Regions from separate parts of the Nonomuraea sp. GTA35 genome, predicted to be linked through region 1. Evidence: riboswitches for the same ligand, from Rfam matches in the RefSeq annotation. Region 1 holds a riboswitch; each other region holds the start of a gene.

The links. A riboswitch is a leader RNA that binds a small molecule or an ion and turns the genes downstream of it on or off. The one in region 1 is predicted to bind cyclic di-AMP.
Region 2: it holds a riboswitch for cyclic di-AMP, as region 1 does, so the genes downstream of both, ACBJ32_RS12180 (C40 family peptidase) here and ACBJ32_RS09645 (CHAP domain-containing protein) in region 1, are expected to answer to the same signal.
Region 3: it holds a riboswitch for cyclic di-AMP, as region 1 does, so the genes downstream of both, ACBJ32_RS32745 (CHAP domain-containing protein) here and ACBJ32_RS09645 (CHAP domain-containing protein) in region 1, are expected to answer to the same signal.

The regions. Positions count from the first base shown of each region.
Region 1 covers NZ_JBGNUV010000002.1:653,233-663,579, forward strand. The annotation lists gene ACBJ32_RS09630 (hypothetical protein) at 1-348, opposite strand, end outside; gene ACBJ32_RS09635 (aldo/keto reductase) at 447-1,268, shown strand; gene ACBJ32_RS09640 (Gfo/Idh/MocA family oxidoreductase) at 1,356-2,309, shown strand; cyclic di-AMP (ydaO/yuaA leader) riboswitch at 2,427-2,563, shown strand; gene ACBJ32_RS09645 (CHAP domain-containing protein) at 2,576-3,286, shown strand; partial or broken gene ACBJ32_RS09650 (hypothetical protein) at 3,446-3,535, shown strand; gene ACBJ32_RS09655 (hypothetical protein) at 3,531-4,043, shown strand; gene ACBJ32_RS09660 (alpha/beta fold hydrolase) at 4,052-4,945, opposite strand; gene ACBJ32_RS09665 (CGNR zinc finger domain-containing protein) at 5,031-5,588, shown strand; gene ACBJ32_RS09670 (ATP-binding cassette domain-containing protein) at 5,657-7,672, opposite strand; gene ACBJ32_RS09675 (ATP-binding cassette domain-containing protein) at 7,669-9,354, opposite strand; gene ACBJ32_RS09680 (RNA polymerase sigma factor) at 9,845-10,347, opposite strand, start outside.
Region 2 covers NZ_JBGNUV010000002.1:1,195,457-1,205,803, reverse strand. The annotation lists gene ACBJ32_RS12205 (sensor histidine kinase) at 1-151, shown strand, start outside; gene ACBJ32_RS12200 (response regulator) at 148-813, shown strand; gene ACBJ32_RS12195 (phosphotransferase family protein) at 795-1,871, opposite strand; gene ACBJ32_RS12190 (NYN domain-containing protein) at 2,016-3,338, shown strand; gene ACBJ32_RS12185 (NlpC/P60 family protein) at 3,516-4,397, shown strand; cyclic di-AMP (ydaO/yuaA leader) riboswitch at 5,003-5,167, shown strand; gene ACBJ32_RS12180 (C40 family peptidase) at 5,241-5,765, shown strand; gene ACBJ32_RS12175 (hypothetical protein) at 5,865-6,686, shown strand; gene ACBJ32_RS12170 (M48 family metallopeptidase) at 6,698-8,278, shown strand; gene ACBJ32_RS12165 (glycosyltransferase family 4 protein) at 8,323-9,396, shown strand; gene ACBJ32_RS12160 (carbohydrate ABC transporter permease) at 9,393-10,310, opposite strand; gene ACBJ32_RS12155 (carbohydrate ABC transporter permease) at 10,345-10,347, opposite strand, start outside.
Region 3 covers NZ_JBGNUV010000008.1:209,311-219,657, forward strand. The annotation lists gene ACBJ32_RS32735 (helix-turn-helix transcriptional regulator) at 1-207, opposite strand, end outside; gene ACBJ32_RS32740 (MFS transporter) at 282-1,634, shown strand; cyclic di-AMP (ydaO/yuaA leader) riboswitch at 1,824-1,970, shown strand; gene ACBJ32_RS32745 (CHAP domain-containing protein) at 2,154-2,627, shown strand; gene ACBJ32_RS32750 (SAM-dependent methyltransferase) at 2,796-3,275, shown strand; gene ACBJ32_RS32755 (NlpC/P60 family protein) at 3,279-4,208, opposite strand; gene ACBJ32_RS32760 (universal stress protein) at 4,482-4,970, opposite strand; gene ACBJ32_RS32765 (hypothetical protein) at 4,994-5,482, opposite strand; gene ACBJ32_RS32770 (M56 family metallopeptidase) at 5,554-6,543, opposite strand; gene ACBJ32_RS32775 (TetR/AcrR family transcriptional regulator) at 6,820-7,530, shown strand; partial or broken gene ACBJ32_RS32780 (transposase) at 7,592-7,921, opposite strand; gene ACBJ32_RS32785 (ferredoxin) at 8,220-8,420, opposite strand; gene ACBJ32_RS32790 (cytochrome P450) at 8,432-9,526, opposite strand; gene ACBJ32_RS32795 (TetR/AcrR family transcriptional regulator) at 9,728-10,347, shown strand, end outside.

The DNA.
Region 1 (10,347 bases):
CCGGTACGGGCCCGCGGCGAGCAGTTCGAGCAGCCGCAGCGTGGCCAGCCCGTCGTCGACGATGACGATGCGGCCCGGCATGGAGGTGAGCCAGCGCAGCTGCACCTTGCCGGAGAAGGCGTCCCCGACGGCCTGCACGCGCCTGGGCATGCGCTCGCGCGGCTCGGCCAGCACCAGCCCGTCGGGCAGCCCCAGGGAGCGCAGCTCGCGGCGCGTGGCCTTCAGCGGGCGCAGCCCCGCCCGGGGCACGACAGCCGTCTCGGGGCCGAGAAGCCCGGCGTGGTGGGCCTCGACGGCGCACAGCATCTGGAGCGGGGACTCCACCCAGGCCGACGCCTGTTCGACCACTCGTTGCCCTCCCAGCGGGGTGATGGCGCGTTAACGACCGCTTCAAGCTAGCCCCACCGCCTTAAGCCCTCAGAAACGCGGCGTGAACAATGGAGGGTATGAATTCGCTCATGCTCAACACCGACGGCGTGCAGATCCCGCAGCTCGGGTACGGCGTCTGGCAGGTCCCGGCCGAGGAGGCCGAGCAGGCGGTCGCCACCGCACTCCAGGCCGGCTACCGGCACGTCGACACCGCCGCCGCCTACGGCAACGAGGAGGGCGTGGGGCGGGCCGTGCGCGGGAGCGGGCTGCCGCGCGAGAAGGTGTTCGTGACCACGAAGCTGTGGAACGGCGACCACGGCCGCGCCGAGGCCGCCTTCGACGAGAGCCTGGCCAGGCTGGGCCTGGACCACATAGACCTCTTCCTGATCCACTGGCCGGTGCCGCAGCAGGACAGGTACGTGCAGGCGTGGAAGGCGATGGAGAAGATCTACCGTGACGGCCGGGTCAGGGCCATCGGGGTCTCCAACTTCACGGTGGACACGCTCACCCGGCTCATGGACGAGACCGGCATCACGCCCTCCATCAACCAGATCGAGCTCCACCCGTACCTGCAGCAGCGCCAGATGCGGGCCTTCCACGAGGCCAACGGCATCCTGACCGAGGCCTGGAGCCCGCTGGGGCAGGGCAAGGGGCTGCTGTCGGACCCGGCGCTGGCGGTGCTGTCGGAGAAGTACGGCAGGACGCCCGCGCAGATCGTGCTGCGCTGGCATCTGCAGCTCGGGAACGTGGTGATCCCGAAGTCCGTCACGCCCGCGCGGATCAAGGAGAACATCGGCGTGTTCGATTTCATCCTCGACACCGAGGACATGTCGGCCATCGGCGCCCTGAACAAGGGGCAGCGGCTCGGGCCGGACCCCGACACGTTCAACATGACGTAAAGTGACTGGCGTGACATTTGTGGCATCCCGCCATTAATGACATATCCCCCCATAACCCTTCCTTTACCTCCCCTATAACATCTCCGCGTGCGAGATTTCACTTGGGGAATTGCGGCGACCGGCGGCATCGCGCGTACGGTCGGGGCCGCCATCGCGGCCGAGCCCGGCATGCGGGTGGCAGCCGTCGGATCGCGGAGCCTGGCCCGGGCGCAGGCCCTGGCCGCCACGCTGGAGGCCGAGTCGGCGTACGGCTCCTACGAGCAGCTGTGCGCCGACCCGGGGGTGGACGCGATCTACGTGGCCACCCCGCACGCGCAGCACCTGCAGGTCGCCGAGCTGGCCATCGCCGCAGGTAAAGCCGTGCTCTGCGAGAAGCCGCTGGCGGCCACCGTGGACGACGCGGAGAAGATGGTGCGCCTGGCGCGCGAGGCGGGCGTGTTCCTCATGGAAGCCATGTGGATGCGGTTCAACCCGCTGGTCCAGCGCATCGCGGGCGATCCCCGCTTCGGCGAGCTGCGCTCGGTGCAGGCGTCGTTCGGCTTCGCGGCGCCCTACGACCCGGCCCACCGGCTGTGGGCGCCGGAGCTGGGCGGCGGGGCCCTGCTCGACCTGGGGATCTACCCGTTCGGGCTGGCCCAGCTCCTCCTGGGCATGCCCGCTGACCTGCGCATCACGGGCTCCCTGGCCCCGAGCGGGGTGGATGCGGAGGCGGCCGGCGTATTGCTCTACCCCGGCGGCAGACACGCTCTCGTGGCGACCTCATTGCTCGGGAATTACCCGAACACGGCCTGTGTTGTAGGTACTCGGATGCGGGCGGACCTCCAGGCGCCGTTCTGGGCTCCGCAGCGGATCGTTCTCACCGGGCCCTCCATGGAGCCGGAAGAGCATGTGCTCGATCCGGCGGACAACGGATACGCCGGAGAGCTTCGCGAAGTCCGCGCCGCCACGGCCGAAGGCAGGACCGAATCCTCGATCATGCCGCTTGACGAATCCCTTGCCATGCTGGGGCTTCTGGCCGACGCTCGCAGGCAGTTTGCCTAGCTGGGCTTTTATGGATTTGTAATCCTCTTGCCTCATGTATTACCTTATGGGGCATCTTGAGGCATACGCCCGGTTTGTCCGGCTATGTCAGACCATCGCACGACACATCGCAGGATCGTCCTGCGACCGCTGAATCCGCCTCAGGGCGGAACCGGGGACCCATGTCTTTGGGGCGAATCGGCACTCCGGTGCCGTAGGGCAGCTTCCACGCCCGAGCCCGTCAGCTAACCCGGTAAGCGGCATGGAAGCAAGGAGCACCTCCCTCGATGGCCAAGCACCGCATTACCGCTGTCTCGAAGAGCAACATCGCCCGCGCCGCCCTCGGCGCCACCGTCATCGCCTCGGCCCTCGGCGTCAACGCCATGACGGCCAACGCCGACACCGCCACGGGCGTCGCCGCGGCCACCGCCGCCAGGCACCCTGACACCGCCATCGCCGCCCACAAGGCCGGCGCGGCGGACGACCGCGCCGAGACCAAGATCAACGTCACTGCCGCCCAGGTCCTGGCCATGGCCAGGGCTCAGGTCGGCACCTCGGAGAACGCCGCCGGCGGCGGCACCAAGTTCCAGCAGTGGTACGCCGGCTCCCAGCGCGCCGCCGAGACCGTCGCCCGCGACGGCGGCAACCGCGCCGCGTACCTGAACGCCGCCTGGTGCTCGATGTTCGTCTCCTGGGTCGGCGAGCAGACCGGCGCCCGCCCGCAGGTCGGCTGGGACGCCTACACCGTCGCCCACGCCAAGTGGTTCGCCGCCAACGACCGCTGGGGCACCGTCGCCAAGCCCGGCGCCGTCGTGTTCTTCGCCTGGGACGGCGGCAAGAGCCTGAGCGACATCCAGCACGTCGGGTTCGTCGTGAAGGACAACCAGAACGGCACCATCTCGACGATCGAGGGCAACACCGGCAACGGCCGGGTCGAGGAGCGCATCCGTCCGAAGTCGCAGGTCGTCGGCTACGGCTACCCGCAGTACGCCTCCTGACGGAACGTTCCAGGCCGAGAGATCGCTCTTTGCCTTCCATGTGACGCGACGAGCGCGCGTCCCCACCGAGGGGACGCGCGCTCGTCGCGTTCCGGGGTTCTGTCGGACCGGCTCGCTACCTTGCCTCTTCATCCGCTTCCCTCACCCCCGGGAGCCCGCATGGGAGCCAAGACCGGCGACCTCGCCTACGCCACCAGCTTCCCCGGCGCCGAGCTCATCTGCTGCGCGCACTTTATGATCGACAATCCGTCGCGGCTCCCCGCCCACCTCGTCGAGGCGGGGCAGGGGCCGCAGGCTCGTGCTGCACGCCATGCACAGCGTCGTCGACTGGCTCGCCTTCGCCGTCTGGGAGGACGGCCGCCTCGTCCGCTCGCTCAGCCTGTCCCCGGGCAACGGCATCATCGAGGACATCGGCGAGCCGTACCCGTTCGAGCTGCCCTACTGGAACGGCGAACATCCGGTCCCGTCCACGCCCGGCCGGCCGGACGAGGGCCCGTACCCGCTGCCCGCTGGAGCTGGGCGAGGACGCGCTGCGCGAGCTGCTCGGCTTCACCGTCGAAGGCTCGGTCGAGCCCGGCGCGACGTGGACGCGGAGGCCGTGGAGCTGCTCGGCTTCACCGTCATCGACCCGGACGGGCCGACGCCGGAGGAGCGGCGCGCGGAGTTCGAGGCCGTCGTTGCGCGGATGGGCGAGCCCAGGATGTTCACCTACCGGCCCGACGGTTCCGTCAGGGAGGTCAGCCTGGACCTGGGCTGACGGGCCGTTCAGCCACGCGAACCGGACGACCGGCCCCACGTCCGGTCGAGGAAGGCGGCGATGAGCGGCGCGATCTCCGCCAGGTGAGTCTCCAGCGCGAAGTGCCCGGTGGGGAACAGGTGGAGCTCGGCGCCGGCCACATCCCGCAGGTAGGCACGGGCGCCGGGTTCGGGGAAGAACGGGTCGTCGCGGCCCCACGCGATGAGCGTGGGCGGGGTGTGGGCGCGCAGCCACGCCTGCCAGATCTCGTACCGCGCCACGTTGGAGTGGTAGTCGAAGGCCAGCGCTACCTGGGCCTCCTTGCGCCCCGGCAGGTCGAGGAAGTGCTGGTCGAGCGTCCAGCCGTCCGGGGCGATCACGGCGGGGTCGGGGACGCCGGTCTCGTACTGGCCGCGGGTGCCGTCCAGGGTGAGCAGGTCGCGGATCGTCCGCTCGGCGCCCGGTGTTTCGGGGCGCAGCGCGACGAAGTCGCGGGCCGCGTCGGACAGGCCCTCGCGGTAGGCGTTGCCGTTCTGGACCACGAGCCCCGCGATCCACTCCGGGTGCCGCTCGGCCAGGCGGAAGCCGACAGGCGCGCCGAAGTCGAACATGTACATCACGAAGCGTGTCAGACCGAGCCGCCGCACGAACCCTTCGGTGACGTCGGCGAGCCGGTCGAAGCTGTAGGTGAAGCCGGGCGGCGCCTGCGTGTGGCCGAAGCCGGGATAGTCCGGGGCGATCAGCCGGTAGCGGGCGCCGAGGGTGTCCATGAGGCGGCGGAACTGGTGCGAGGCGGACGGGAAACCGTGCAGGAGCAGCAGCACGGGGGCGTCGGCACGGTCGGGGTGCGACTCGCGGTAGAAGACGCGGACGCCGTCGACGTCGAGGTGGCGGTGGCTGACGCGGGCGATCGAGGCAAGCATTTCTAATTCCTTCTGGCGCAGTTGATGCATTAGGTATAGCGGCCGGGCGTCTAATGGGTCAAGAGGCGGATGTACCATTAGATGTATGAGTGAGCTCGGTCCGCTGACCGGGGAGCCGCTGGCTCTGGACCTGGTCAATACCCGGACGGCCGGTGGTGATCTGCTGACCACGCCCGCGGAGCTGCGGGCCTGGCTACGGCTCCAGGCTGACCGGCTCCCCCTGCCTGAGGTCCTGACCGAGGCCGACGTGATCGCCGTGCGGCGGGTCCGCGAGCATGTCGCCCGTGCCCTCGACCGGGCACGGCGCGGCGATGAGCCCCTGGCGGCCGATCTGGGAGCGCTCAACCGCGCCCAGCGCGCCGCGCCCGCCGTCACCGAGCTGTCCTGGAACGGCCAGGCCGTCACCGCGGCCCGCCGCCGCGTCACCGGCTCGGCCGGGGAGCGGCTGGCGGCGTGGCTGGCGGAGGCCGCCGCCGAGCTGCTGGCCGATCCGGCCGTCACCAGGGTGCGCGAGTGCGAGGCGGACGACTGCGTGATGGTGTTCCTGCCCGCCCATCCGCGCCGCCGCTGGTGCTCGGCCGCGCGCTGCGGGAACCGGGTCCGCGTCGCCCGCCACTACCAGCGCCACAAGCCGCCCGCCTGACGACCATCCGGACGGCCGCTCTGACGCCCGCTCAGGTGGCCGCTCAGATGGCCGCAATGGGCGGCTGCTCAGGTGGTGAACGCGTCGCGCTGGATGGTGTACAGGTCGGCGTACGGGCCGGGACGGGCGACGAGGTCGGCGTGGGTGCCCTGCTGGACGACGCGGCCGGCGTCGAGGACGACGATCAGGTCCGCCGTCCGCACCGTGGGGAAGCGGTGGGTGATCAGGAGGGTGACGGCGCCGGGGTGACGGCGGGCGGCCTCGGCGTAGCGGGCGAAGACGGCGCTCTCCGCCGGCGCGTCGAGCGAGGCCGTGGGCTCGTCCAGGACGAGGAGGAGCGGGGAGCGGCGCATCGAGGCGCGTGCCAGGGCGAGCTGCTGCCACTGCCCACCCGACAGGCGGTGGCCGCGCTCGAAGGTGTCGCCCAGCTCGGTGGACAGGCCGTCGGGCAGGGCCGCGACCAGGCCGGTGGCGCCCGCGCTGGCCAGGGCCGCCGCCACGGCGCGCCGGTCGCCGAGGCGAGGCAGGTCACCCACGCCGACCGTCTCGGCGGCGGCCAGCTCGAAGCGCGCCAGGTCCTGGAAGACGGCGCTGATGCGCTGCCGCCACGCCCGGGGTGTCAGGACGTGGAGGGGGACGCCGTCCGCCAGGATCTCGCCCCGGTCGGGGTGGTAGAGGGCGCACAGGAGCTTGGCCAGGGTGGTCTTGCCCGAGCCGTGCGATCCGACCAGGGCGACCGTGGCGCCCGCGGGCAGGTGCAGGTCGAGGTCGTGCAGGACCTGGCGGCTGGTGCCGGGGTAGGTGAAGGACACCTGGCGCAGGGTGATGCCGCCGGCGAGCCGCTCCGGCGGGGTGTGGAGGCGCGATCGGTGATCGGCGTTCCGGCCGGGCGGGGGCTGCCCGGTGCTCTCGTGCGGGACAGCCAGGCGGGCGCAGCCGCGAGGCCGGGCCAGGCGGGCGTAGTCGCGGAGCCAGGCCAGGCGGGCGTAGTCGCGGAGCCAGGCCAGGCGGGCGTAGTCGCGGAGCCAGGCCAGGCGGGCGTAGTCGCGGAGCCAGGCCAGGCGGGCGTAGTCGCGGAGCCAGGCCAGGCGGGCGGCGGCGCGCAGGCCCGCCGCGACCGAGCCGGCGTGGAACGCGAGCCGCGACGCCTGCGTGACGAACTGCACGCCGACCGTGGCCACCAGCACGATGTCCCCCGCCGTGGCCGCCCCCTGCCGCGCCAGCCAGGCGGTGTGGCCGAGCGCGCCGACGTACCCGGCCAGGAACGTGGCCGAGCCGGCGAAGGTGAGCAGCCCCGCCCGGATCCCGGCCCGCGTCTGGACGGCCGACACCTCCTCCCAGCGCCGGACGGCCATCCCGTCCAGGGCGGACGCGGCTGCGCTGAGGCGGACCTCCTTGGCGGGCTCCGCGCCCGTGACCGTCTCCGAAAGCTGCTGCTCCAGCCGGGTGGTCTCGGCGGTGCGTTCGGCGGCGGCGTCGAGATGGCGTGCGGCGCGGCCCCGTACGAGCAGCGACGGCAGGACGGCGCTCCCGAGCACGAGCGGCAGCAGCGGATGCACGGCGGCCATCAGCGCCACGCCCAGCCCGATCTGCACCGCGTGCTCCGCCACCAGTGCCAGCGCCCACACCGCGAAGTAGAGCTGCATGCTCTCCTCGCGCAGGGTCTGCAACCGGTCGAGGTAGGCCGGGCGCTCCAGGTGCTCGACCGTGGGGACGCCGGAGGTGAGCGTGAGGATCTCCTCCTGGACGGCCACGCCCATCCGCTCGGCCAGCTCCTGCATCAGGGCCAGCTCGGCCCGCCCCAGCGCGACGCCCGCCGCCAGCGCGCCTCCCGCCGCCAGCGCCCACAGCGCCGCCTGGACCGGACGGCCGGCGGTGGCGGTGTCGGTCAGCTCCCGCAGGAAGACGCCCACCAGGCCGTGGCTGACCGCGCCCGACAGGAGGAACGCGGCCAGGACGAGCCCGGCCCGCGGGTCCGTCCGCCAGGCCAGGAGCAGCAAGGTACGCAGGGTGCCCCACGATCCTCCGCCGGGCTCCCGGGCCGGATCGGGGGGCCGCCGCGCGCCCTCCGGGGCGCCGGTCATCGGTCGTCCCTGGCGATCAGGTCCGCCTGGAGGCGGTACCAGCGCGCGTAGTGCCCGCCGGCGCTCATCAGCTCGATGTGGCTGCCCTGCTCGATGATCGCGCCGCCCTCCAGGACCACGATCCGGTCGGCCCGCCGGACCGTGGCGAAGCGATGCGAGATGAGCACCAGGGTGCGCCCCCGGGTGCCGTCCAGGAGCCGCTCGAAGACCTCCCGCTCGGCGCGGGCGTCCAGGTGGGCGGTGGGCTCGTCCACGATCAGGGCGCGGTGGCGGCCCGCGTTCATGGCGTACACGGCCCGCGCCAGGGCCACCTTCTGCCACTGACCGCCCGACAGGTCGCTGCCGCCGGTGAAGGCGCGCGACAGCGGCGTGCCGAGGCCCTCAGGAAGGACGTCCAGCAGGTCGAGGGCGTCGACCGCCTCCAGCGCCGCGAGCACGTCGGCGTCCGTCCCCTCGAACGCCGGGTCCCCGAGGCGGATGTTGTCACGCAGCGGGAGCGGGTAACGCACGAAGTCCTGGAACACCACGGCCGCCGGGCCCGTGGCGGCGGTGCCGAGCCGCGGGGTGTAGAGGCCGGTGAGCAGCTTGGCCAGGGTGGTCTTGCCGGCGCCGTTGCGGCCGACGATCGCCAGCCGCTCCCCCGGCCGCACCCGCAGGTCCAGGCCGTCCAGGACGGGGCCGGAGGCGTCGGGGTAGGCGAAGGTCACGCCGGTGAGCTCGATGCCGCCGCGCCCGGGAGGCGGCGGAGCGGGCACAGGCTCCAGGAGGCGGGTGACGGCGCGGAACGGCTCGGCGCCGTGGGCGATGTCGAACATCTGGTGGCCGCCCGCCCCGTACGCGAAGACCAGCAGGGCGGCCACCACGCACTGCGCCAGCGCCCCCGCCTCCAGCCACCCCTCCCCGGCCTGCCGGCCCAGCACGGCGAACGTGCCGCACGCGGCGACCGCCTGCGTCCCCAGCACCCATCCGTACCCCCTGACCACGGCCCGCCGCCCGCGCGCCTGCGGGGCGAGGTAGGCGCGCATCGCCGTCACGTAACGCCCGACGAAGAACGACTCCAGCCCGAAGACGCGGATCTCCTTGGCGGCGCCACCCGGCCCGCCCGCCACCCCGGCCAGGTAGTCGGCCCGCCGCCGGCGCCGCGCCTGATCCGGGCTGTCGGCCAGCGACTCCACTCCCCCGGGACCGACCAGCATGGCCTCGATGCGCCGGTTCTGGGCCAGCGCGAGCACGAGCGCGGCTCCTCCCAGCCACCACACGTGCACCGACAGGACGACCGCGCCCAGCGCCGCCGAGGCCAGCCGGCCCAGCTCGCCCGCCGCGGCCACCGCCGCCGACCCCGCCGTCCGGCCCCGGTGCCCGTGGAGCGCCAGCCGCACGTCGGCCTGCACCCGCGGGCTCTCCAGGCGCTCCAGCGGCATGGCTACCGTCGCGGCGCGGACGCGCTCCCGCAGCACCCCGTCGATGCGGCGGGCCATCGCGGCTCCGGCCGGTTCGCGCAACGCCGTGCAGAGCTCCTGCGCGAGCAGCACCCCCAGTAACCCGGCCAGCGGAACGAGCCCGCCGCCGGAGGTCAGCAGGCCGAGCGGGACGGTGCTGAGCGGGCCCAGCACCGCCGCACCCGCCACGAGCACCGCGAACGGCACCACCCGCCGCACCCCGGCGAGCGGCAGCAAAGCCATCAATCCAATGTGACCACATCGGCCTGCCATGCACGCGACCGTAACCCGGCTCCCCCGCACAGGTCAAACCAATGTGATCACATCGGACAAGCTGCTCTCAGTCGCGGAACAATCTGGCCGGCGCCACGGCCGGGGTCGTTCTCCATGGGGATGTGACCCGCCCCCCGGGATGCGCACCAGCCGCGTGTTCGGCATCTCCGCGGCGAACCGCCCGGCGTACCGCACCTCCTGGGAAGGTGTCCGCCGGCCTGCACACCGCGCACCTCAGCACGCACGACATGGCCGGCGTGCCGCCGGCCGGCGACCCGCTCGCCGCCAGGACGGCCGTGCGCCTGTCCGACCTGGCCGGACAGCCGTGCGCCTGTCCGACCTGGCCGGACAGCCGTGCGACTGTCCGATCCGGCCGGACGGCTGTTCATCCTGACCACCGCCGGCTGCCGGCCACTGATCACGGACGCGATGCCGGCCGGCCGCCTTTACATTGTAGATCTCATCTGAGGGCGCCCCGAGGCCGGGCGCCGGAGGGGCCACGGGCAGGCGGCCCGGTGCGCCCGATCACGCGCAGCCCAGCTTCCTGGCGGCATCCGACAGGCGGGAGAACGCCTCCCGCACCTCGTGCGGCACCTGGTCGGGGGGTGGGGGCCTGCCAGGCGGCGAGCTCGTCGCGCAGGCGCTGGGCCAGGGCCGTCCTGCGGGACTCGCCGCGCCGGTGGTTGGCCAGGACGCGCCTGGCCACGCCGTACAGCCAGGGCCTGGCCTGATCGCCGCGCGGCACGTCGCCGAGCCGCCGCCAGACCGTCGTGAACGTCTCCGCGATGACGTCGGCGGTGTCGTCGGAGCGGTCGGTGCGCCGGTGGACGTAGGCGGAGACGGCCCCGTAGTGCTCCGTGTAGAGCTCCTCGAAGCGCCGCCGTCGGCTGCTCCCACGTCGTCTTCCTTCTGATCCGAAAATCTCACATGAGGGTAGATGTCCGGCTCTATCGGGATGTGACA
Region 2 (10,347 bases), 540 kb from region 1:
CCCTGGGGCGGGCGCCGGGCTCATCGGGCTGACCGAGCGGGCGGAGCTCGCCGGCGGCAGGCTGGAGCACGGCGCGACGCCGCAGGGGGAGTTCGTGGTACGCGCCTGGCTGCCGTGGCCGGTGGAGACGACTCGGGAGGACGAGGCATGACCGCTGACGGGCCGATCAAGCTGCTGATCGTGGACGACGACGCGATGGTGCGGGCCGGGCTGTCGATGATCCTCGGCGGCGCGGCCGACATCGAGATCGTCGCGGAGGCCGGCGACGGCTCCGAGGTGCCGCCCCTGGTGGGCGCGCACCGGCCCGACGTGGTGCTGATGGACATCCGGATGCCCGGCATCGACGGGCTGACCGCCACCGAGACGCTGCGCCGCACGCCGGAGCCGCCCGAGGTGGTGGTGCTGACCACCTTCCACGCCGACGCGCAGGTGCTGCGGGCGCTGCGCGCCGGGGCGGCCGGGTTCCTGCTGAAGGACATCGCGCCCGGTGACCTCGTGCAGGCGATCAGGAAGGTGGCCGCGGGCGAGCCGATCCTGTCGCCCGCGGTGACGCGGCAGCTCATCACCCACGTCTCCGACGGCGGCGAGGCGGGGGAGCGCGGCGAGCGCGCCAGGAGGCTGCTCGGCCGGCTCAGCGAGCGCGAGCGCGAGGTGGCCACGGCCGTCGGGCAGGGCAAGTCCAACGCCGACATCGGGCGCGAGCTCTACATGAGCGTGCCCACGGTCAAGGCGCACGTCTCCCGGATCCTCACCAAGCTGGGCCTCAACAACCGGGTCCAGGTGGCGCTGCTGGTCTACGACGCCGGCTCGTAGCCGGCCAGCAGCTCCTCGATGGTGGCCCGGTGCAGCACCAGATCGTCGGGGTCGTCCGGCATGGGCAGCTCGCCGAAGTGGATCCTGCGGTGCCAGATCCTGGCCATGATGACGCCGTGCCGCAGCGCCGCGTACATCTCGTAGAAGCCCAGGTCGCGCGGCTCGTAGCCGGTCAGGTCGCGGTAGGTCGCGCAGACGTCCTCGCGGCGCATGAACCCCGGCATGCCGGGCAGGCCCGCGCTGACCGTGATGTCCTGGAAGAACCGGTGCAAGAAGATCATCCAGGACAGGTCCAGCTCGCGCGGCCCGACGGCGGCCATCTCCCAGTCCAGCACCGCGACCGGGTCGCAGCCCTGGTACATCACGTTGCCGATCCTGGCGTCACCCCAGGTCAGCACGTCGGGGCCGGGATCGTCCGGCCAGTGCGCCTCCAGCCAGCCGAACGCGCGCTCCAGCAGCGGGATCCGGTGCTCGCCGTGCGCCCACTCGTAGTAGGCGCGCTGCGCCTCGACGTGCGCGCGCAGCCCGGCGGCGCCGAACGGGGCGAGCTCCTCCGGCGTGAACGCGGTCTGGTGCAGCGCCGCCAGGATGCCCACGCTGGCGTCCTGGAGCCGGCGCTGGTCCGCGGGGGAGGCGTCGTGCAGCCAGCCGCCGAACGTGTACGGCATCACGTCGGGCGGCACCTCGCCCTCGGCCCGCTCCATGACGAAGAACGGGGTGCCCAGCGGGCCGGGGTCCGGCTCGAACCACAGGGGCCTGGGCGCTGGGATCCCAGCTTTTTCCCTGGCCAGGCGCATCATCTGGAACTGGGCCCGCAGATCGTAGGAAGGAAAAACCGGAACGGCTTCCACCGCAGGTGCGAGCCTGGCTACGCAGCGCGTGCTCTGCCCGTCCCAGGTGGCGGTGAAGAACAGGGTCTCGCTTGACAGGCCGTTCTCCGACGGTCTGGACATCTCGGACACCGTGGCGTCGGCGCCGACCTGGGCGCGGAGCCAGGCGGTGGCACGTTTCCGCAGTTCTTCCAGGTCACGGGTGGAGGTGCGCAGCTGTTCCGTCACAGGGGGCCTCCCGGTTGGACATGTGCCCTTCGACAGTCGTATACCCCCTAGCAAGCGCTTGTCCATATTGGGGCGGCCGTTACGGTCAGGTACGCAGCAGCCGTACCCTTGTCTGAAAGGGCATGTCACGAAGGGACAAGTGGGATGAGTTCAGCGGGTGAAGGCCTGTCTCGCCCGCTTCCCGAGCAGGTGCGGCTCAACGTCGTGGATCTGGCTTCCCAGGTCCTCGGGTCGATGCCCGCTGCCACCATCCCGCCGCCCCTGCGCGGCATCGCCAAGTTCGACCCCCGCAAGCGGGCCAAGCTGGGCGGCGCGCCCATCGCGGCGCAGCTCGAGAACGACAAGAAGTTCCGCGAGCTGGTCGCCGAGTCGGTGGCCGCCGGATGGCCCGAGCTGGTCGCCTCGCTCGCCGAGGGCAACGTGCCGCCGGCCGCCGACCCCGTGCTCGTGGCCGCGGCCGCGTACCTGACCCGGCCGCCGGGCTGGGCGGAGATGATCGAGACCGCCCGCGCCGACCTGGAGCAGTCGGCGGTGGCCGCCGAGGACCTGGAGCGCGAGGAGACGGTCACCCGGCTGCGCGAGCAGCTCGCCGCGCAGAAGAGCGCCGCCAAGGAGGAGGCCGACCGGCTGCGCGAGCAGATCAAGGCGGCCCGCGCGGAGAACTCCGACCTGCGCCGCAAGCTGCACGACGCGCGCGAGCGGGCCAAGGCCGCCGCGCGGCGGGCCGAGGAGATGGAGCGGGCGGCGGAGGAGGCCAGATCGGCCGCCACGGCCGCGGGCAGCGCCGGCGAGTCCGAGCTGCGGCGGCTGCGCGAGCGGGTGGCCGACGTGGAGAAACAGCTCGAGGCCTCGCGCCGGGCCGCCCGCGAGGGCAGGAGCATCGAGGACGCCCGCATCCGGGTGCTGCTCGACGCCCTGCAGGACGCCTCGGCCGGGCTCCGCCGCGAGCTGGCCCTGCCCACCACGATCAGCCGGCCCGCCGACTCCGTCGCGGCGGTCACCGGGGAGCGCCCCGGCGTGCGCGGCGTGCCCGCGCGGGCCCTGGCCGACGACGACCCGCAGCTCCTCGACCAGCTCCTCGCGCTGCCGCAGGTGCATCTGATCATCGACGGCTACAACGTCACCAAGACCGGCTACGGCACCCTCACCCTCGCCGACCAGCGCACCCGGCTGATGACCTCGCTGGGCGGGCTGGTGGCGCAGACCAGGGTCGAGGTGACGGTGGTGTTCGACGGCGCGGAGCTCAACGCGCCCGTGCAGGTGGTGGCGCCCCGCGGGGTGCGGGTGCTGTTCAGCGCGCCGGGGGAGATCGCCGACGACCTCATCAGGCAGCTCGTCCGGGCCGAGCCGTCCGGCCGGGCCATCGCCGTGGTGTCGTCGGACCGGGAGGTGGCCGAGTCCGTCAGGCGGATGGGCGCCAGACCCGTTCCGTCTGGTTTGCTGCTGCGCAGGCTGGGCCGCGCATAAATTACGAATTGGTAGGTTTGGCCGTACCTCGTCTGCCACTTCTGTACTATTTCGCCCCAGGTGTAATCCCTGGGAGGCGATACAGTGAGGTTTGGCCGGGTACCGGTGGCCGCGGGTCTCGCGTTCGGACTGGTGCTGACCCCGCTGGGAGCTGCCCTTGCTGATCCTCGCCCCACCTTGGCGCAGGCCAAGGCCAAGCTGGAGAAGCTCAACGACAAGGCCGACAAGGTCGTCGAGCAGTTCAACCAGGCGAACGAGCGCTACAAGACGGCCAAGAGCACCTACACGAAGCTGAACGACAGCTACAAGCGCAAGCTGCGGACGGTCGCGGACCTGCGGGCGCAGGTGATCGGGATGGCCGTCGAGAGCTACAAGCTCGGCGAGGACGTCACCTCCTGGCCCGGCATGTTCGGCTCCAACAACCCCCAGGCCATGCTCTCGGGCTGGGCCGTGGCCGGGCAGCTCTCGCGCGAACGGGCCGAGAAGCTGGCCGCCTTCGACCGCGAGAACAAGGGGCTGAAGGCCGAGCGCGACAAGGCCGAGGTGGCGCTGGACGAGGCCGAGGAGGAGCGCGACGCCGTCGAGAAGGAGCGCGCCGAGATCCGCAAGCTGATCGCCCAGCAGAAGAAGCTGCTGGACAGGCTGGGGGCGTACAACCCCGGCAATCCCAACAGCACGGGCATCAAGTACACGGGTCCGGCTTCGGGCAGCGCGGCGGCGGCGCTGCGGTTCGCGTACGCGCAGGTGGGCAAGCCGTACATCTACGGAGGTACGGGGCCGCGCGGCTACGACTGCTCGGGACTCACCCAGGCGGCCTGGGCGGCGGCGGGCGTGTCGCTGCCCCGTACGACGTGGCAGCAGTGGTCGTGGGGGGCGAGCCGGAAGGTGTCGCTCGACGCGCTGCAGCCCGGGGACCTGATCTTCAGTGAAGGGCTCGGGCACGTCAGTATCTACGCGGGCAATGGCCAGATCGTCCACGCGCCGCAGACAGGCGATGTCGTCAAGGTCGTCAAGCTCTCGGGCTACGGTCGTTCCCTCGTCGGAGCGGTCCGCCCGTAACCAGTTCCGGGCTCCTGAGGGCCGGGCGTGGCCGCACCCGTTTCGGTCTCCGGTGGCCGCGTTCAGCGTGCCGAAGTACGCGGGTCTCTGCGGGCGCATCCGGCGCCCTGCCGGGCCAGTATCTACGATCGAGCATCGTAGATCGTCGCCTCGGTAGCGGCCTGAGGCGCACTCTGCTCAGGAGTGACGAATACTAGCGAGGTCCGTAGATTTCGAGGCTTGCTTGGGCATGGCGGGGCGTTGCGGGACAGGGCGAGCGGGAGCGCTCCCAGTGGCCTTGCTCACGTTTAAAGGGTGTCAAATGTGACTTAAGTGACAATTGGGACCTGACAAACCCGGCGGTTCCGAAGTGTGAGCAGGGTCACATTTCGGTAACAGAACCTGGTGTTCCAGCAGGGGTTTCAAACTTGACACCCCCCTCTGCCTGATCTTTACAAGCTGACTCACCCTTTGCCGATTCTTGACCTTTCCGCGTAGCTTCTGGCGTCGTCGCGGTGAACAAGCCATGTCCCCGCGAACCCCGCACCGGGTCTGCCCCGATGCGAGACAGACAAAAGAATCCGCCGGTCGCTCCCCGAGCATCCCCACATCGAATCTGGATCGGGGCACGCGGCCTGCCGAATCCGTGCAGCCAGGAGCACGGAGCCGGGGACCCAAGCGATCCCGAGTTCCCCGAGGGATCAGGGGTGAGTCGGCGCGCCATCGCGCCGTAGGGCGACTTCCACGCCCGAATCCGTCAGCTAACCCGGTAGGCGTTCGTGGAAGACACAAGGAGAAATCCTGTCTAGTCCCCTGCAGAACCCCCGCCTGTCCCGCCTTGCCCTGAGTGGCGTAGCACTCACGATGACCGTGACGGCCGGAGGTCTCGTCCTCCATGCCCCAACGGCTCAGGCGACGACGACGAGCGATGCGGCCGCTCCGACGACGGTGAAGGCGGAAACCACCGCCAAGACGTCCAAGAAGGCCACGGTCGCCCAGCGAAGGGCAGCCAAGCTCGCTCGGCAGAAAGTGAAAGCCCGCAAGGCCATCGCCGTGGCCAAGAACCAGATCGGTGACCCGTACCGGTACGGAGGCACAGGGCCTGGTTCGTTTGACTGCTCCGGTCTCGTCCAGTTCGCCTGGAAGAAGGCCGGCGTCAAGCTCCCGCGCGTGGCGAGCAGCCAGTTCGCCCGTACCAAGCAGAAGGTCTCCTGGCGCAATCTCAAGCCTGGCGACCTGATGTTCTTCAGCGGGCTCGGCCACGTGGGCATGTACGTCGGCAAGGGCAAGATGATCCACTCGCCACGGACAGGCGAACGGGTACGCATCGACAAGCTGAGCGGATGGCGCCGATCGTCCTTCGTGGGCGCTGTTCGTCCCGGCATGTGAAGAAGCCCCGTCCGGATTCTTGGAGGATTTCCTGGATTCGGACGGGGCTCTCGCACGTCCGGAGCTCTCAGCAGGCAGGGCACACTACGATCGGGCATCGTGTTCGAGCAGGTGAGCCGGCGAGCCGTGGTGACGGGCCTGCTGCTCCTCGTCCCCGCCGCGGCCACCCCGCTGCCCGATTCCCCCATCCTTCCCCCCGAGCTGCGCGGCCTGTGGCCGGGGCGGCGTACGGCCGTCAGCCGCGGCGCCCGGTCCACCGTCGCAGGTCCCGGCACGGTCCCGCCCGAGCGGCTCGACGAGCTGGCGCGCAGGGCCGACAGCGCGGGCGCGCGGGTCTCGGCCGTGCTCGGCATGCCGGTACGCCCCCTGGTCGTGCTGCCGGAGTCCGGCCGCGACGCCGCCCGCCTGGCCGGTGCGGGACGGCTCGACGGGCTGGCCGCCGTGGCCGACGGGCGGCGCGTGATCGTCGTGCCCGAGGCGTTCGCCACCCTCAACCCCACCGGCAGGGACGTGGTCCTCACCCACGAGCTGACCCACGTCGTGGCCGGCACCGACGGCCTGCCCGTCTGGCTGTACGAGGGTTTCGCCGACTACGTCGGCTACCGCGACGCCGGGCTGCCGGTGGCGACCGCCGCCGCCGAGCTGGCGGCGGAGGTGCGGGCCGGGCGGCTGCCGAGCGCTTTGCCCGGGCCTGAGGCTTTCGCGGCCGACGGGCGTGACCCGAACCGGCTCGCCCGGGCGTACCAGGAGGCCTGGCTGGCGTGTCGCTTCCTCGCTGACCGGTTCGGTGAGGGGACCCTGGTGGGGCTCTACCGTGAAGCCCAGGCGGCAGGCGCCGATCGGGCGCTCGCCTCGCTGGGGCTCTCCGTCGCCACGCTGACGGCACGGTGGCGCGCATACGTGCGGGATCAGCTCGTGTGAAGGGGAGGCAGATGGACGATCGAAGAGACACTGACGACGCGGCACGGGAAGACGAGGTGACGGATGGCGCGATGGCCGCCGTCGGCGCCGCCGGCCATCCGGACGAGGACACGGGGCGCGGCGAGCGCGCCGGCCTCGGGGAGGCGGCGGCGCCGGACACGCTGAGCGGGCCCGGCCCTTCGGGGGAGGGCGGGCGGAGCGAGGGCCCGTACGGGCAGGAGGCGGCGGAATCGGAGGACGCCGCCACCCACCCTGGACGCGCCCACCCCGGCAACGCGGCGGCGCCGGGCGATGCGGAGGGGCCCGCGCCGGGGCATCGTGAGGAGGTGCCCGTGACAGGAAGAGGCGGCGAGGACGGCGGTGGGAGGCGCCCGGCGGCCATCGCGCTCGTGCTGCTGGGCCTGGTGATCCTGGCCGTGGCCGCCTTCAGCACCCCCTGGCAGGTGCTCACCGGCGGCCCGCCCGACCCGGCCCGCGACTTCGGCGCCGCCCAGATCGCCAGGGCGCGGGCGTTCGACGCGGCCACCACCCTGCCGAGCTACCTCTCGCTGGCCCTCACGATCATCATCGCCGGCATCCTGGTCGCCACCCCGTTCAGCGCCAGGGTGCTGGGCAGGCTGCGGGGCCCGTGGTGGCTGCGGGTCGTCCTCGGCGCCCTGGTGATCACCGCGCTCGTCGAGGTGATCAGGTGGCCGCTCGGCATGTGGGTCGAGACGATCCTGCGCGACTACGGCCTGTCCACCCAGGACTGGGCCGGCTGGGCGGGCGACCGGCTGAAGAACCTGGGCGTGGAGGTGTTCCTGCTCTGCGTCATGCTGCTGGCCCTGGTCGCGCTGGCGCGCAAGGTCAGGCGCTGGTGGATCCCCGCGGCGGTGGGCGCGTTCGCGCTGACGGTGGTGACGTCGTTCGTGTACCCGGTGGTGTTCGAGCCGCTGTTCAACGACTTCAGCTCCATGCGTCAGGGCCCCCTGCGCACGAACCTGCTCGACATGGCCGCGCGCGACGGCGTGCCGGTCGAGGACGTGCTGGTCGCCGACGCCTCGCGCCGCACGACGGCGCTCAACGCGTACGTGTCCGGCTTCGGCGCCACGCGCCGCATCGTCGTCTACGACACGCTGCTGCAGGCCCCGCAGCGGGAGGTCGAGCTCGTCGCGGCGCACGAGCTGGGGCACGCCAAGTACGACGACGTGCTGTACGGCACGATCATCGGCGCCCTGGGCGCCGGCTTCGGCGCGATCGCGCTGTTCCTGGTCCTCAAGCCGGTACGGCGGCGCACCGGCGTCACCTCGATCACCGATCCCCGGGCGGTCGGCGTGGTCATGGGCCTCATGACGCTCGGCTCGCTGATCATGGGCCCCGCGCAGAACGTGATCAGCCGGCACGTCGAGGCCAGGGCCGACGTGCACGCGCTGGACCTGACCAGGGATCCGGCCATGTTCATCGCCATGCAAAAACGGCTCGCCATAACCAATATTTCCGACTTGTCGCCGGATGCGGTGGAATATGTGCTCTATGCCTCCCATCCCTCCGGCCCCGAGCGCATCGCGATGGCCCGCGCATGGGCCAAGCTGAACGGCGTTCCCGAGCCGTGACCCACCCCGGCCGCCCAGCCGACGACGCCGGCGGCAGCGTGCTCATCGTGACGAACGACTTCCCGCCCAGGCCGGGCGGCATCCAGTCGTTCGTGCACGGGCTCGCGCTGCGCACGCCGGGCGTCGTGGTCTACGCCCCCGCCTGGCCGGGCGCCGCCGAGTTCGACCGGCGCCAGCCGTACCGGATCGTGCGGCACCCGACGCGGCTCATGCTGCCCACCCCGGCCGTCGCGCGCACGGCGGCCGGGCTGGTGGCCGAGCACGGCGCGCGGACCGTGGTGTTCGGCGCGGCGGCGCCGCTGGGACTGCTCGCCCCGCGCCTGCGGCGGGCGGGCGCGCGGCGGGTGGTGATGCTCACCCACGGCCACGAGGCGTCGTGGGCGAGCGCGCCGGGCTTCCGCTCGGTGCTGCGCAGGATCGGCGGGCACGCCGACGTGGTGACCTACCTGGGCGAGTACACGCGCCAGCGGCTGGCCGCGGTCATCCCGGCGGGCAAGCTCGTCCGGCTCGCGCCTGGCGTGGACGTCGGTCAGTTCCACCCCGGCGCCGCCAGGGCGGAGCTGGGCCTGCCGCCGGGGCGGCCCGTCGTGGTGTGCGTCTCGCGGCTGGTGCCGCGCAAGGGCCAGGACCAGCTCATCAGGGCCTGGCCCCAGGTGCTGCGCTCCGTGCCGGAGGCGGTGCTGCTGCTGGTGGGCGGCGGGCCGTACCGCAGGAGGCTGGAGCGGCTGGCGGCGGGGCAGGAGTCGATCAGGTTCACCGGCACGGTGCCGGCGGCCGCGCTGCCGGGGTACTACGCGGCGGCCGACGTGTTCGCGATGCCGTGCCGTACCAGGCTCAAGGGGGTGGACGTGGAGGGGCTCGGGATCGTGTTCCTGGAGGCGTCCGCGACCGGCCTGCCGGTGGTGGCGGGCGCGTCCGGCGGCGCGCCCGACGCGGTCAGGCCCGGCGAGACCGGGCTGGTCGTGAACGGGGAGGACACGGGCGAGGTGGCGCGGGCCGTCGTCGAGCTGCTGGCCGACCCCGACAAGGCCCGCAAGATGGGGACGGGCGGCCGCGACTGGGTCGCCTGCGAGTGGGCGTGGGACCAGGTGGCCGCCCGCTTCCGCCAGTTGCTCTAGCCCTTCGTGGAGCCGAGCGTGAGCCCGGCCACGAACTGCTTGTGCAGGAGCTGGAAGACGATCAGCGTCGGCAGCGCCACCAGCATCGAGCCGGCGGCCAGCAGGTTGTAGTCGGTGAAGAACTGGCCGCGCAGGTTGTTCAGCGCCGAGGTGACGGGCAGCTTGTCGCCCGACGACATCAGCACCAGCGCCCACAGGAAGTCGTTGTACATCCAGGTGAACTGCAGCGTGGACAGCGCCGCCAGCACCGGCCGGCACAGCGGCAGCGTCAGCCGCCAGTACCGCTTCCACACCCCCGCCCCGTCCACCAGCGCCGCCTCGGTGATCTCCTCCGGGATCGTGCGCATGAAGTTCGCCATCACGAAGACGCAGAAGCCGAACTGGAACGCCACGTGGATGAGGATCAGGCCCAGGTAGGAGTCGTAGAGCGACTGCGAGTCCGACAGCCACGCCGGCAGCGGGACGAGCGTGTAGAGCGTGTAGAGCGGGGTGATGAGGACCTGTGGCGGCAGCAGGTTGCCCGCGGTGAACACGATCAGCAGCGTCTTGCGCCCGGGGACGCGCAGCCGCGCGATCGCGAACGCCGTGAACGAGGCCAGCAGCAGCGTCACCACCACCGCGGGCACCACGATGATCAACGTGTTGAGGTAGTAGCGGGGCAGCTCGGCCTGCGTCCACGCCTGCGTGTAGTAGCCGAGCGTGAGCTGCTCGGGCAGCGAGACGTACCCCAGGCGGGCCGTCTCCTCGTACGGCCGCAGCGAGGCGTACACGGCCAGCACCAGCGGCAGCAGCCACCCCAGCGCCACCAGCACGAGGAAGGCGTGCAGCAGGACCCGCAGCGGCCTGACCGGACGCCGGGAGGGCGCGCGCCGCGCCTGGGCCGGGGGAGCGGAGGCGGGCGCGGTGAGGGTCATCGCTCCTCCCCGGGCGTCCGCGACAGGCTGAGAGTCA
Region 3 (10,347 bases), on a different contig from region 1:
GCGGGTCGCGCCGGTCGCGTGGGCGATACCCGCCGGCAGCCACAGCGCCCTGGTGGGCGGCAGGACCCAGTAGACCTGGCCCACGTTGACGCTCAGGACACCGCGCCGGGTCCAGGCGAGTTGGTGGTGGGTGTGGCTGTGCGGGGGGATCCAGTCCCCAGAGGCCAGTGGGAAGTGGCCGACGATGATCGCGCCCATGTCCTCCATGCGACATAGTCTGTCCCCATCGCGGATTGTGGCCAAATATGGCAGATCAATAGCGTCGTCGGGTGCCGATAATCGTGTTGTGTCTTGTCCAGTTCATGCTCGTACTCGATGACACCGTCGTGAGCGTGGCCCTGCCCAGCATCCGCCATGAGCTGGGCTTCAGCGCGTCCGGGCTGCCCTGGGTAGTCAACGCCTACTTCCTGGCCTTCGGTGGGCTGTTGCTGCTGTGCGGCCGGATGGCGGATCTGCTGGGCCGCCGTCGCGTCTTCCTCATCGGGGTGGCGCTGTTCGGCTTGGCCAGCCTGGCCTGCGGGCTCGCGCAGGAGCCGTGGCAGCTCGTCATCGGGCGGTTCGGTCAGGGCGCGGGCTCCGCGATGGCCAGCCCTGCCGCGATGTCGATGATCACGTTGCTGTATCCGGGGCCCGAGGCGCGGGCCAAGGCGCTGGGCATCTGGGGCGGCATCGCGGCCCTCGGCGGGACCACGGGCCTGGTGCTGTCCGGGGCGCTGACCGACCTGGCGTCCTGGCGTGGGATCTTCCTGATCAACCTGCCCGTCGTCGCCGTGGCGCTGGCGTTGCTGCCCCGCCTGGTCCCCGAGTCCCGCGCGCCCGGAGGGCGCCGCCTCGACGTTCCCGGCGCGGTCCTGATCACCGGTGCTGCGGTGTCGCTGGTGTACGGGCTGCTGCGAGTGGGGGAGACCGGCTGGAGCGATCCTCTCGTCATCGGTGCCGTCGTACTCTCCGTCGCCTTGATGGTGGCCTTCCTGGTGGCGGAGTCACGGGCGGCAGCGCCGCTGGTGCCCCGATCGTTCCTGGCCTCGCGGACGCGGGTGGTCGCCAACGGCGCGACTCTGCTGTTCTCGATGGCGATGTACGCCATGTCCTTCCTGCTGATGCTTCAGGTGCAGACCGCTCTGGGATATAGCCCGCTGCTGGCCGGCATCGCCTACCTGCCTTACGGTGCGGGCATTCTGGCAGGCATGTGGCTGTCGTCCCGCCTCTCGCTCAGGATCGGGACACGATGGGCGCTTCTGCTGGCGTTCGTGGTCAACATCGCCGGTCTGTTGCTGCTGTCCGACGTGGCGGCGGGCGACTCCTACGCCGCACACGTCCTGCCCGGCATGCTCGTACTGAGCGTGGGCAACGGGTTGAGCCTGCCCCTCATGGCCACGGCCGCAGTCGACGGTACGACCGAGGCGGACGCCGGTCTCGGGTCGGCCCTGTTCACCTCCGTCCAGCAGATCGGTGGCGCTGTCGGGGTGGCCGCGCTGACCATGTTGGGCTACTCACGCGGGCTCACGGCGGGCGCGGTCTGCGTGGCGCTCGGCGCCGTGCTCATCGGCGCACTGCTTCCGTCGCGTCCACGTTTCGTGAAACAGACTGCCAATGAGCTTCGGCAAACTGGATCTACTATCGGGAGTAGGTAAAGAATTTCCTCGCCATCGCCCATGGCGCAGGGGATTCCGTTGCATTGTCCAGAGGTTGGCTTGCATCTTTCTATGCAGTTCGCTTACCTTCAAGGACTCAAGGCGTACGCCTGGCAGCATCGCTTGCCGCGTGGCGCCTCCATATTGCCGAGACCGTGTCTCACCAGCGCGTACGTCATACGTGCGGATGTGACGCGGCCGCCGAATTCGCGATCTCGCGGAACCGGGGACCCATCTGTTTCTGGGGTGAATCGGTGTGCTCCATGTGAGCGCTCCGTAGGGCACTTCCACGCCCGAACCCGTCAGCTAACCCGGTAGGCGGCATGGAAGCAAGGAGCAATTTCAGTAATGGCCAAGCACAGCTTCACCCGTGCCCTCATGCCCGGAAACCTTTCCCGCCTCGCGCTGGGGCTCAGCGTGGCAGCCGGTGCCGTTCTCGCCGCCGGCCCCGCCTTCGCCGCGGACCATGAATCCCAGAGCCAGGCCCAGAGGCCGGCGACTCAGGCGAGCGCACAGGCGGTGCTGAAGATTGCCGAGTCGCAGATCGGCGTTACGGAGAACTCCGCGGGCGGCGGGACTCCATTCCACAGCTGGTACATGTCGTCGCAGCGGGCGAAGGAGACCATCGCCCGTGACGGCGGCAGCATTCAGGCGTACGCCAACGCCCCGTGGTGCGCCATGTTCGTCTCCTGGGTGGGCGAGAAGGCGGGCGCCCGGCCGACCGTCGGCTGGGACGCCTACACCGTCACCTACGCCAAGTGGTTCCAGGCGAACAAGCGCTGGGGCACGGTGGCCAAGCCCGGTGCCATCGTCTTCTACGACTGGAACGGCAAGAGCACCTCGGGCATCGACCACGTGGGCATGGTGAAGCAGGACAACGGCAACGGCACGATCACCGCGATCGAAGGCAACACCGGCAACGGCAAGGTCGAGCAGCGGATCCGGCCCAAGTCCCAGGTCGTGGGCTACGGCTACCCCGATTACAAGGCCTGACGCAGCAGGTCGAAGACTCCTTGCCAGCGCGATGGTCAAAGGATCGCGGGTGGCGAGGGAGAGTCTCCTGCGCCACCCGCTGTTTTCTTGATCCGAAGTTGCCGAGTGACGTACTCCGCCTGCCCTGACCACCGGACTGGAGCGGACGTCGGCGGAAAGGGGCCTCCCATGCTGATGAATCGGTTCGAGACGCTCCTGGTCAACAGCTCGCCACGCCGAGCGCTGCAACGTTGGTACGAGGCGCCGCAGCTGATGAAGCTGGGCGGGCGAACTCCGGGCACCCGGGTTCTGGAGATCGGCGCTCGGCGACGGTCGGTGCGCTACGCCGGGCACGTGCGGCTGGCGCTGGGCGACGCCACCGATCTCCGTGTCGCCTTCGGGATCATCCACCACATCCCTGATCGGCGAGCCGCACTGGCTGAGGCAGCGCGAGTCCTTGCCGCAAGGGGCGGGTTCCACTTCGGCGAGGTGACGGCGACTGCCCTGGCACGCCCGTCCTTCCGGCGTCTGCTTGAGCATCCCGAGGAAGACCGGTTCACGGCGGGGGAGTTCCTCGCCGAACTGCCCCGCCATGGCCTGAAGGTGGATGATCGCTGGGTCACCCGGATCGGTGGGGACTACGTGCTCGGTGTCGCACAGCGTCGCTGACCATCATGGGCGGACCGCACCGAGCAGGCGGTTGCGCCAGTAGTCGTCGAGGTCGACCACCTTGATGACATCGCCGGTTTGCGGCGCGTGCACCATCTTGCCGTTGCCGGCGTACATCCCCATGTGGCCGAGCCCCTTGCTGAAGAGCAGGTCTCCAGGCTGCAGCGCATCCAGGGGAACTCGGCGGCTGGCGCCCCACGCCCATTGAGTCCAGGTCGTCCGGGGCAGTTCGACTCCGCCGGTGCGCCAGGCGGCCTGGGTGAGGCCGGAGCAGTCGTAGGAGCCGGGCCCGGTGCCGCCGTATCGGTAGGGCTTGCCCACCTGGGCGAAGGCGAACTGGAGCGCGCGGCGGGCGTTGCCGGATGCCGGGCCGGTGTACTCGATGCCGGGGCTGTTGGGATCGCCGGTCTGGAAGGTGCCCAACCGGCGCAGGAGCTTGGTCTGTTCTTTGACCAGCTTGTCCACCTTCGTCTTCTCGTCGCGGACCTTGTCACGAGCGTCGTCGGCTTCTGTCAGAACCCGCTGCGCTTCCGTGCGCCGATCGCGCAGGTCCTTCGTCGCCGCCTCGTAGGCAAGTATTTTGGCCGCTCGGTCCTGCGCCAGTTGCTCAAGGGAGGCCATGCTGCTCAGAGCCGCCTCGGAGTTGCCCTGCAGGGCGAACGCCGGCCAGCCCCCGAAAGGGCCGGCCTGATAGCTGTTGCTCGCAATCGTGGCGAGTTCTTCGCGTAGCGCGCGGGCCTGTGCGTCCTTGCGGCTGAGCTCGGTGTTGAGCTTCTCGTACTTCTTCTTGGCCGACTTGTACGCCTCATTCGCCTGGTTGTACCGCTCGACCAGTTGGTCGGCCTGTTCGTTCAGCTTCACCAGCTTGGCCCGGATCTTGGCCGGCGACGGCTCTGCGAGAGCGCCGCTGGGCGTCGCGGCCAGTGCGATCAAGGCTAATGCTGCGGCTACTGCTGGTCGCCCGAGCCTCGTCCACACGGCCACTACGATGCCTCCTCGTAAGTCACTGAGCCTGGGCCGAAATAGTACAGAAGGCGCGGAGGCTTTTGCCCTGTTCCGTGCAATTTCCCTAGGTAGGACCGACTTACTATCAGCGGTAGCTGATCTGGTGTCACGTGTGGATACGCACGCGACGGGCATCGCGTTCAACAGACGCGTATGCGCCCCCGGCCTCCGCGGATGGCTCGGGAGCCGGGCGCGTACGCCTCAGCGTTCGGCACCTGCTCGGCCGTCACGGCGAGCAGCGGCCAGCGGTCCGGACGGGATGATCAGCGTTGACCGGCTGGTGGAGTGCACGACCCGGGTAGAGGTGCTGCCCGACAGCAGTGCTGACAACCCTCGGCGCCCACGGGAACCGAGGACGATCAACGATGCGTCGGTCTCCTCCGCCACGTCCACGATGGCCTCGGCGGCCGTCTTCTCGGGGACAGAGGCAACGCGAGGTTCTGCGTTCGGCCCGAGGGCCCGAGCACGCTCGGCGCCTTCGGCCGCCAGGTGCTCAGAGGCGTCCAAGGTTCGAGCGTCGAGGTCGCACAGGTCCTCCAGAGCCGGATGGCCTTCCAGATAGGCGGCGAGGCTTTCCAGCGGTTGGCGGGCGTAGAGAACCACGGTGGAGGCTCCCGGGAAGAGACGTGCGGTCTCTTCGACGGCGTGCCGGGCGTCTGGGGAGCCGTCGTAGGCGATGAGGATGGACATGAGATCTTCTGCCTTCTGAGGTGTCAGCCGCGGGAGGCGGTGACCTCGTCGGCGGGCGCGCCGGCGCGGGTGCGCAGGGCCGCCGCGGCGATCAGGGCGCCGGCGAGCGCGCCCTGCGGGATGGACGTGATGAAGCTGATCACCGCTGGACCGGGAAGCTGGATGACGGGCACCGCCATGATGTCCGACAGCGTGAACAGCATGGTCGCCACGGCCCACGCCGGCGCGGCGCGGGAAGCCAGGCGCGCGTACCGGCTCGCCTCTGCTGACAACAGCCCCTTGTCGGAGGGCAGCAGAACCGCTGCCATCAGCAACGCGCCGATCGTCACGACGGCCGACAGGTTCGCGGCGAGCTTGGCGGCGGGCAACCTCCAGCGGGTCACGGCTCCGGAGTCGGCGAGACCGGCGATCGTGGGGGTGAAGGCCGCCCCTCCGGACAGCAGACCGATCACCAGGGCGGCCACGGAGGCGCCGGTGGTGGCGAGGAGCAGGCGCGTCAGGCGTGCGGTCATCCCTGGCCTCCTCGTTCAGCCGGACGGTGGTGAGGTGTCGGTGGCGCCGCGTGCCGTCAGCATGCGCCGCATCAGGTCGATCTCTGCTTGCTGGGCGGCCAGGATGGCGCTGGCCATGCGGTGTACCTGCGGCCGGCCGCTCTGCCGTGCCGCCTGCGCATCGCCTGCTGGTTCTGTGCTTGCAGGTGCGAAATCGCGCCCGCGTGCAGGCGGCTGCCCGGCTCGCCGGCGCCCATGGGAGGCTGAAGGGCACCTGAGGGGTCTGGTAGGCCAGGGTCGCCAGCTTGGAGATCTGCCGCCGGGCCGCATCGAAATCGCGCTGAGCGGCCCGCAAGCCCGCCGCGGCCGAGCGTTCCGCCCGTTCCGCGGCGGCGAGCGCCACCCGGTTGGCGTTGTAGTCGGCCACGACGGCGTCGAAGTCCTTCTGCAGCCGGCTCAGTTGCTTGCGGAGTTGCTCGGCGGTGGGCTGAGGGTCGGCCGGAGCCGCCGGCAGCGATCAGCACGGCCGGCAGGCCCTGCGCGTGTGTGAATCGGGAGCCCGGCCGTCGAGCCGTCACTCCGTGCCCTGCCGTCGAAGAGGCCGCCGCCGGCACCCAACGAGGCTGGTCGCGCCGGCTGAGCAGGCGCTGCAGGCGCTCCACGACACCCGCGTCCGCCAACGCGAAGGTGGCCGCCGGACCTGGAGCGGACTCGCCGGCCGCCATGCGGACCAGGGCGCGCGCCAACGGCAGCTCGCCGTGCGCGCGGCAGGCATGATCGTCGGCGATCATCTCCAGCAGCACGGCGACCGCCTGCCGTGCCGTCCGCACGGGCGTCAGCCACGGGAACGCGTGCGTCAGCGCCACGAACGGCAGCAGGGCCAGATCGTGGCGCCCGCGTGCGGGCGCCCGCTCATGCCGCAGGACGGCATCCAACTCCTGCGTCGTCAGCAGGACCACCGTGCCCTGGCTCAGCACGATGCGCCGATGCCGGCCCGGTACGCAGCTGGCCACCCGCTCGGCGACCGGCAGGACGTAGGCGTCGTGGTCCGGCCAGTGATCGGCCACCACGTCGACCAGCATGCGCCGGCGTCGCCGCTGCCGGATCGTCCTGGCGGTGGTGCGTACCGTGTGGATCAGACCACGCCAGCGCCACCAGGTGCGGCAGCCCCAGCCCGTCCAGGCCGTGCCCGTTCGCGATCTGGCGCATCAGGGTGTGCATCCCGTGCGGGAACACCGCCGCCAGCGGCGCCACCGCGGCCACCAGCCCGAGGTCGACCGCCTCACCTCGTCGATGCTGCCGGGCCGGATACTTAAAGTCAACATGTGTGAAGTTCAACGCTCGATCAGTCTTGCCCCGTGTCCGAAACCCCGCGTACGCGGCGCCGCCCCACCCACCGCAAGGGCAGGCCCACCCTGACCCGAGAGTCGATCGGCCAGGCGGCGCTGACGCTCATCTCGCGGAACGGGCCCACGGCGCTGACCATGCGGATCCTGGCCGACGAACTCGGCGTCTCGCCTCGCGCGCTGTACAACTACGTCACTGACCAACGCGAGGTGCTGGCGCTGGCGCTGAGCGTCGCCCAGGAGGACGCGCCGACACCGCGGCTCGATGCGGATGATTGGCGAGACAGCCTGCGCGAGTACTGCAGGGAGCCGCGTTCCTGGTACCGCCGTCACGCAGGGCTGCTGGCCCTGGCCATGAGCGGACAGTTCGCCACGCTCACCGACCCGCAGCACACCCTGGCACGTCACCAGGACACCGTGCTCGGGTTCCTCCTCGAGCTCGGACTGAGCCCGAAAGACGCACACCGTGCGTATCAACACCTGATCCTGCTGATCGCCGGGTTCACCGAGTTCTACGACTCCTGGCACGACCGGCCACCGGCCGGGGTGGACCCGGCCGATTGGGCCACCGCAGCCCCGCAGGTTCAGCGCGCCGTGGCCGACCTCGACACGCCGCATCTGAGCCGGGTTCTCGCAGAAGCAGGCCCGCAGCGGCCGGACGATCTGTTCGAGGGCACGGTGGACATGCTCGTGGCATGGCTGGAGCGGACACAGAGAGGCTGAGCCTCAGCCTCCACAGCCGTCGCGAAGAGATCAGGCTCAGGGGTGGCCTACTTCAGGACGTCTTCTCCTCCCCGGCGGCCTTCTCCAGGGCGGTGACGACGCCTGGGCCGAGGTGCATCCCGGCAGCGTCGTGGTGAGCCCGCGCGGTGGTGGAGTCCACGCTGACCAGGGACAAGTCCACCTCGCGTCGCTGCGCGGCTTCCGCGATCATGCCCTCCAGCCCAGCTTCGAACTCCCCGGGCATCTCCCGCCACCGCCCGCCTGTCCGGAACCGCCAGATCACCCCCTCGAACTGCTGCCGCAGCCGCTCGGGGTACGGGCCGAACCCACCGATCGGCAGGTAGGGCTCGATGAACTCCCACTCCACATCCGTCAACTGCACCCGCGTCACGCAAAACGGCCCCGAGACGAGGGCGGATCCCGCAGATTGATCACAACCAAATACACGCCCTGATCGAGCCTCGGCCAGCTGCCAACGACACGTGGAAGATCTGACGTCGAACACATTGCTCGGTCACCATCCGTTGCCGCGATCGAAGGCCATGATCCTCCCAACCAGTCAAGATCGGTTCGGTTGAAGACGGATTCGCTGCCCAACAACGTGATCCGGCCGGTGAAGCCGCGTTGTCGCAGGGGGTCCGCGGCACTGATGCCCGCCACGGACGCGCCCACAATGACCATCTGGTCCCCTATGGTGATCCCTCGATCGAGATCGCCTGTCCTGGACACACCATGGCTGCTTCCTGGACGGATTCGTGTTGCTCCGCATCAGCGTATGGATGCAACAGAACCGCGATCCCGTCCTCCTCTCGCTGATCGAAGAGCTCAGGAGCGGTAAGCACGCATTGGCCCGAACCGCAGCATTTTCCCTCGTCCAATGTGATCTTCATGGAGGTGTCTCTTACCAGGTCACCGGCAGCCGGTGGATGCCGTAGACGAGTGCGTCGCTCTTGAACGGCAGGCGCTCTACCGGGTCCGCCAGTGCCAGGTCCGGGATCCGTGCGAACAACGTGTTCAGCACGACCTCCAGCTCCAGCCGGGCCAGGTTCTGTCCGAGGCACTGGTGGATCCCGAAACCGAAGGCCAGGTGGTGCCGCGCACCGCGGTCGACGTCGATCTGATCCGGCCGCGTGAACACGTCCGGGTCGTGGTTGGCGGCCGCGGCCGCCACGATGACGCCGTCGCCGGCGCGGAAGGTGACGCCGTCCAGTTCGAAATCTTCGACGACCACCCGGGAAGTGGCGTTGTCGACGATGGAGTGAAAGCGCAGCAGCTCTTCGACCAGCTGCGGGGTCCGCTCGGGCCGCTCCCGCAACCCGGCCAGCAGTTCCGGATCGTCCAGAAGCGAGGCCACGCTCAGCGAGATCATGTTGGCGGTGGTCTCGTGACCGCCGACCAGTAGCAGTAGCCCGATCCCGGTCAGGGTCTCGCGGTCATAGGCGTCGATGTCGTGGTACTTGTCGATCAGCCGGCTCAGCAGATCCTCGCCCGGCTCGGTCTCCTTGCCCACGACCAGGCCGTTGATGTACTGGCGCAACCACAATGCGGTGTCGCGTCGCTGCTCGCTGGTCGCGTTGCGGCTGAGAATGAGCTTCGTTCTGCCCTGGAACTGACCGCGATCAGCGTAGGGCACTCCCAGTAGCTCGCAGATCACCAGCGACGGCACCGGCAACGACAAGGCCTCCACCAGGTCGGCCGGCCGCGGTCCGGCCAGCATCTCGTCGATGGACCGGTCGGTGATCCGCTGGATCTCCGGTCGCATCTGCTTGACTCGCTTGACGGTGAACTCATTGGTGATCATGCGCCGGTGCTGGGAATGCTCCGGCGGGTCCATGGCGACGATCGTGCCCTTCAGTGGCACCGAGGCGACCCCGGGAATCAGCTGCGGAAAACCGGGGTTCGCGCGGTTCGAGCTGATCTTGTCACTGGACAGGAATTTTCGCGCGAAGGCGTGCCCGGTGATCAACCACGCTTGCTTGCCGTCTTGCAGGGTCACCCGCGAGATCGGTGCCTCCCGTCTGACTTGCTCGTACTGCGGCGGCGGACCGAATGGGCAGGAGCGGGGCATCGGGAATGACGGCGGAGCCTGAGTGACGGAATTTGTCATGATGTCACCTCTCGAAATAAGGAACCCTGAGTTCCTTATGATCAGGCTAAGCTCGGCGATCAGGGAACGCAAGGTTTCTTGGGAGTTGTGATGCCGAACACACCGAGGACGGCTCCGTCCGCAGGCGAGACCATGTCGCGCCGCCGGGGAGCCGAGCTCGAAGACGCCATTCTGGACGCGGCTCGCGAGGAACTGGCCGAACTGGGTTACGCGAAGTCCACCATGAGAGGCATCGCGAACCGCGCCGGTACCAGCAAGGCCGTGTTGTACCGCCGCTGGAGCAGCCTGCCCGAGCTGGTGCTGGACACGCTGCGGAGCCGGTTCGCCAACGTGCCGGTCCCCGACACCGGTGATCTGCGCGACGATGTGCTGGACCTCTTGCGTCAGGCGCAGACGAACCTCGGCGACACCCGCCGCGACACGGTCTCCGGGCTGATCGCGGACACAGTTCACGACCCGCGGCTGGCACAGCGACTGCGGGACCTCATCGCCAACTCCGCCCTGTCGGACGCCATGTCCACGGTGCTGAAGCGCGCGGCCGAGCGCGGTCAGATCCCGCCCGGCCCCTGGCCGCGACGGGTGATCACCCTGCCGATCAGCCTGCTGCGGGACGACTTCGTGGTCTTCGGGATCTGGCCATCCGATGCCGACCTGGCCGCGGTTGCCGACGAGGTCTTCCTTCCACTGCTGGGTTACGCGTCACCTTCCGG